2 regions of the Cytobacillus sp. C11.1 genome follow, and region 2 is predicted to be linked to the other one. Evidence: riboswitches for the same ligand, from Rfam matches in the RefSeq annotation. Region 2 holds a riboswitch; the other holds the start of a gene.
The links. A riboswitch is a leader RNA that binds a small molecule or an ion and turns the genes downstream of it on or off. The one in region 2 is predicted to bind thiamine pyrophosphate.
Positions count from the first base shown of each region.

Region 1 (3,143 bases), 820 kb from region 2:
GCTGTAAGCAAGCCGATTCCCGTACCAATCGCAAACCCCAATAAAGATAGCATGACAGTGGATTGAAGATGAAGGAGAAAGCCGTCCCATCCGGCAACCGCTTCCTGAAAAATATCAGTCGGCGGCGGCAGCAGCCATGCAGGGACTTCAGCCAGCATGATTGCCAGCTCCCACAGAATGAATAAAAGGAGGAGAACCGCAGCGGGTCTCCATCCTTTCATTAAAACATTTTTCATGGACGGTATTTCTCCGTTAAATCATTCATTTCAATTCCAGTTGGCTGATATAGGATCTTCACCTGTGAAATAACATTGCTGCTTCCTTTTTCAATCATTTTAGTATTCATATCTGCGATGATTTTCAATAAATGTTCCAGATCGCCTTCCATTGTTGTTTCCAGGGGGTGAACCTCATATTTAACCCCCGATTCCTGTATTACGCTGATGGCTTCGTCAACATATGGTATAACATTTTCCCCATTTTTTGTTTTCGGTATGATTTGAATACTTACAAGTGCGTTTGCCATTTCATTAACTCTCCTTATTCCGGCAGGAAGTCATTTGTAAAAGCTTTGCCGGCATCTAATTCTTTATCTAAAAGGCCATTTTCATGCATCCACTCTGCATAGTTTTCCCAAACTTCAAGCTTTTGTTCACCCCATCTGGCTGCATCGTCCTGATAACGGGGAGAAAGCCATTCCTGACTCTTTTTAACCAGTTCGCTATCAAGGTCTGGAGCGTTCTCGAGAAGAATATCAGCTGCTTCATCAGGGTTTTCAATAGCATATTCATAGCCTTTGGATGCCGCTTTGACAAAAGCTTTTACGGTATCCGGATTATTTTGTATCATTTTCTCATTGGTAGCCAATACAGGTGTGTAATAGTCCAGTTTTTCCGAGTAGTCAGTCAGGTAGACCATATTAATCTTTTCCCCTCGAAGCTCGGCTTCTACACCTGTCCAGCCATAATAAATCCATGCAAAATCTATATCTCTCTTAACAGCCGTAAAAAAATCAGCGTCCCCCATGTTGACAATCGACACTTTCTCAACATCTGCATTCTCTGTTATCATCAATGACTCGATTACTGATTTTTCAACCGGCGCTCCCCAGCCACCATAAGTTTTCCCTTCAAAATCCTTTGGTGTTTTAATATTTTTATCTGCTGGGGAAGCAAAGCCGGATGTATTATGCTGAATAACAGCAGCGATCGATACGAGCGGAACACCCTGTACCCGGGCTTCCGTGATGCTTTCCTGATAGCTGACACCGAAATCCGCCTTACCCGATGCCGTCAGCTGGTCTGCACCAGCTTCTCCAGGCATAATGATTTCCACGTCAAGTCCTTCCTCTTCAAAATAGCCTTTGTCCTTAGCTGCGTATAAGCCTGTATGATTGGTATTTGGTGTCCAGTCCAGAACGACAGTGACCTTTTTTAATTCTTCCTTGTCCTTTTCTCCGTTTCCCGGCTGTGTTTCTTGCTCATTCCCGGCACAGCCGGCGAGCATTAGGACAGTACAAACAGCTGCCATCCATCTTTTCATCATTAACCCTCCTGTTTGCTTTATGTAGTGTTTTCCGGAAAGATAATTATAGCTTGCCCTGAAAAAATAAAAACGCCCCGGCATAAATACCAGAGCGCATATAACAAACATTTTTATGTTTAAGAATATGTTCCCTACGCTGGTATGAGCCAGATCAGGTTCAAAGGGTCAACATCTTATGATGAAGTCTCAACCGGCTATACCGGTTCCCCTACAATTCTTGCTATTCAATTTTAGACAAACAATCTGCAAAAATAAATACCTTCATGAGGCGTTCTATTCTAAAGCTTCTATGACTTTCCTTCACTATTATAACAAAAGGTATAAAAATGGACAGCAAAAAGTTTATAGTTCGTCGGCAAACTTTTTATTATCTGCCTTTCCAAAGCTTCGCAAAAAACAAGCGGTTCTGTATAATCCGGCAGTTTCAAGTATTTTTATTCCATTTCAATCGACCGGCTTTCCTTCCAGATTTTAAACTTTTCAAGCTCTCCTGTAATTTGACTTACAGCAAATCCAAGCACCGCTGCATCATCAATGATTCCCATTCCTGCTAAAAAATCGGGTACAAGGTCCACTGGTGAAACGAAGTATAAGATTGAAGCGATAATAAATAGGATCGATTTTTTTGAAATGTGCTTGTAATCTCCTTTGGACCAGGATTTAACCAAGTCAATCAAAAGCTGAAATTTTTCCCATATATCACTTAATGAAGATTTATTCTGATTAGCTTTTGTTGTCGCTTTGCTCAGCAATCCTCTTGTTTTTACAGGATCTTCCACATATCTCTTAGCTCTAGAAGAGAACCTTTTAAAGCCTTCCCGGTAATCTTTTGTTTCCGTCTCTGGCATTGCAATCACTCCTATATTGATAAATGGCGTAAACACATATAATCTATTATTTACCGCATACATAGGAAGACATAAACATTTTATCCTTTGAAAAAGATGGAAACAGCATTTTATTGGAAAGATATATTTAGGAGATGATAACTATGCTTGAAAAATGGCTGAAAGAATCAAAGTATACCGTTATTTTAACTGGAGCAGGTATGTCCACGGAGAGCGGTCTGCCTGATTTCAGGTCTGCTAATAATGGAATGTGGAAAAAGAAGGATCCTGGGAAAATAGCCAGTACAGAAGCTTTAAATCATAATGTAAATGAGTTTATTGAATTTTATCGGCACAGGGTCACAGGCTTAAAAGAATGTAAGCCTCATAAAGGGCACTATATTCTCGCAAATTGGGAAAAAAGGGGCATTCTCCAAAGTATCATTACCCAGAATGTAGATGGATTCCATGGGCTGGCCGGCAGCCGCAATATATCTGAGCTTCACGGGAACTTGCAAACGCTGCACTGCCAGGAATGTAAAAAAGAATATCCGAGTGAGGAATACCTGCATGACCATTATCATTGTACATGCGGGGGAATGCTTCGCCCTTCAATCGTCCTATTTGGCGAAATGCTTCCTGAGCTGGCACTGGATTTTGCGGCAGAGGAATCAGAGAAGTCTGAGCTTTTTATTGTGCTTGGTTCATCCTTGACCGTTACTCCGGCCAACCAGTTCCCGTTAATAGCCAAACAAAACGGTGCAAAGCTCG
Region 1 is NZ_CM176935.1:4,573,679-4,576,821, reverse strand. Features, by position in the region: gene AC3ZVC_RS22615 (ABC transporter permease) at 1-236, opposite strand, end outside; gene AC3ZVC_RS22610 (thiamine-binding protein) at 233-526, opposite strand; gene AC3ZVC_RS22605 (ABC transporter substrate-binding protein) at 541-1,542, opposite strand; TPP riboswitch at 1,657-1,765, opposite strand; gene AC3ZVC_RS22600 (YkvA family protein) at 1,980-2,393, opposite strand; gene AC3ZVC_RS22595 (NAD-dependent protein deacylase) at 2,537-3,143, shown strand, end outside.
Region 1: another riboswitch for thiamine pyrophosphate. It lies ahead of AC3ZVC_RS22605 (ABC transporter substrate-binding protein); the one in region 2 lies ahead of thiC (phosphomethylpyrimidine synthase ThiC).

Region 2 (3,143 bases):
GCTATTAAATTAAGAAAAGATTATTTTCACTGATAAATATTTCCACCCGTTTGTTTGAATTCATCTGCTTTTTCTTCCAAGCCTTTCTTTATCGCTTCCTCCGTACCAAGCCTTTGCTCCTTAGCATAATTGCGAATATCCTGAGAAATTCTCATGCTGCAAAATTTGGGCCCGCACATGGAACAAAAGTGTGCTGTTTTTGCCCCTTCAGCCGGCAACGTCTCATCATGGTATTCCAATGCACGTTCAGGATCCAGTGATAGATTGAATTGATCCCTCCATCGGAATTCAAACCGGGCTTTTGACAGGGCATCATCTCTTTTTTGTGCGCCTGGGTGTCCCTTTGCCAAATCCGCGGCATGTGCAGCTATTTTATAAGTAATGACACCCTCGCGGACATCATCCCGATTCGGCAAACCCAAATGTTCTTTAGGGGTAACATAGCAAAGCATTGCGGTTCCAAACCAGCCTATCATGGCAGCCCCGATTGCAGAGGTAATATGATCATATCCGGGAGCGATATCAGTGGTAAGGGGGCCGAGTGTGTAGAATGGCGCTTCCTTGCAGATTTCCAATTGTTTATCCATATTCTCTTTAATTAAGTGCATTGGAACATGGCCTGGTCCCTCTACCATAACCTGCACATCGTGTTCCCAGGCAATTTGGGTCAGTTCCCCAAGAGTCTCGAGCTCTGCAAATTGAGCCTCGTCGTTGGCATCTGCAATCGATCCCGGCCGCAATCCATCCCCCAGTGAGAAGGCCACATCATAGGATTTCATAATTTCGCAGATTTCTTCAAAATGAGTATATAAAAAGTTTTCTTTATGATGATGCAAACACCACTGGGCCATAATGGATCCGCCCCTCGATACAATTCCGGTTAACCGTTTTGCTGTTAACGGAACATACCGAAGAAGAACACCTGCATGAATGGTAAAGTAGTCAACCCCTTGCTCCGCTTGTTCAATTAGGGTGTCACGATAAACCTCCCACGTAAGATCCTCGGCGATGCCGTTAACCTTTTCGAGGGCTTGATAGATTGGAACTGTGCCGACTGGGACTGCAGAGTTTCTGATTATCCATTCACGTGTGGTATGAATATTTTTACCTGTGGATAGATCCATAATCGTATCTGCTCCCCAGCGTGTAGCCCAGGTCATTTTTTCTACCTCTTCTTCAATAGAGGATGAAACTGCAGAGTTTCCAATGTTCGCATTAATTTTAACGTGGAAATTCCTGCCGATTATCATTGGCTCCGTTTCCGGGTGATTGATATTGGCAGGAATGATTGCCCTGCCCCTTGCTACTTCAGAACGAACAAATTCAGGGTCCATATTTTCTCTAATGGCTATAAACTCCATCTCGGGAGTAATGATCCCTTTTTTGGCATAGTGTAGCTGGGTGACATTTTCTCCTTTTTTCGCACGCAATGGCTTGCGGGCTAATCCTGGAAAAACTTTATGATTGGCACGCGGATCATTCTCCCTTTCATACCCATTATCCTCAGGCTTAATTTTCCGGCCTTCATACTCTTCAACATCTTCGCGCTCATGAATCCAACCATTTCTTAGTGCAGGAAGTCCTTTTTTAAAATCTGCCAAATATTGAGGATCAGTATAAGGGCCGCTCGTATCATATACACGAAGCGGCTCATTGCTTTCTTCTCCAAAAGTTCCGCTCGTGGGACTTAGTTCAATCTCACGCATAGGAACCTTCATATCAGGTCTGGATCCTCCCACATAGATTTTTTTGCTGCCTGTAAAACTCGACATAATGGAAATACGCTCTTGATTTAATGAACTTGCAGTCATTCGAATCTCTCCCTTATAAAAATGTAAGGACGAGATCTAGAGCCAAGGAAGTGCCAGAGATGTAAAAAAGCCGGTCCATATAAATATGGACCGGCTTAGCCGTAGATGTTTTGTACAAAAAAACTTTTGCACTCACTAACTTCCCCACGCTGGTATGATCCAGATCAGGTCCAAAGAGTCAAGAAACTTAACGTGTTTCTTTCTCAGCCCAAACTATTGGGCACCCCTAGTTATTGCTATTAAAATTCAACTTCAGTATACATAAAGCAGGAAATAAATAAAAGGTTTTTTTTAAAACTCCTCCAATATTCACAAAGAATTTAATACCTTCCCTTCCAGCAGGAGCAGTCGCAAATCTCGTTATCCAGGCCCTTTATACTATTGTACATTCATTTGTCTAACACCCAGAAAAGCCTGTCCAAACCGGCAATAGGCATTTTATTTATTTCTTGCTTTCCTTAATTCGGCTCCACATGAACATGAACATCATACACCCCATAATCATTCATCATCACTTGCTCCACATGTGTCGCAATATCATGGGCTTCTTTAATATCCAGCGCGGAATTAACAAGAATGACCACATCTATGACTTCATTGTTTCCATAGCTTCTGCCTTTAATATCTTTGATCCCTTTAACCCCATCTACTTTTACAATGACATCCTGATAGTGTTTGATTTTATTTTCATCAAAGCCATCTGAAAGATCATGGGAAGCCTGCCTAAAGATATCCCAGGCTGTTTTGCATATTAAAAGACCGACAATAATGGCCGTCACGGGATCAAGCCAGGGCATATTCAATTGTGATCCAAATATCCCAACGGCGGCCCCAAAACTTACCCAGGCATCAGAGATATTATCCTTTGCCGCTGCCATTACAGCTTTGCTGTTAATTTTAAGGGCTAATTTTTTGTTGTAACGATAAACAAAGTACATGGCCAGGCCGGAAAATACGCCGGTATAAGCGGCCATAATGTCGGGAGACTCCTGCACCCCTTCAAACATGGAGGAGACAGCATTCATCAGCACTTGCAGCCCCACTGCTGCCATGATAAAGGAGGCAACCATCGAAGCTATTGTTTCACTTTTCCAATGTCCATACCCATGATTTTTATCAGGCGGCCTCTGTGAAATTCTCAAGCCGATGAGGACAGCAACAGATGCTATGATATCGGTTGTATTGTTAAAACCATCTGCTTTCAATGCAGCAGAGCCACTCATATAACCAATTACTAGCTTTAAGACAGAAAGACATATGTAAGCCGCTATACTAATAACGGCAGCCCGTTCTCCCAGTTTTAGATTCTTATACTTTTTCTCTTCCATACAC
Region 2 is NZ_CM176935.1:396,819-399,961, forward strand. Features, by position in the region: gene thiC (phosphomethylpyrimidine synthase ThiC) at 27-1,811, opposite strand; TPP riboswitch at 1,936-2,049, opposite strand; gene AC3ZVC_RS01980 (cation diffusion facilitator family transporter) at 2,270-3,139, opposite strand.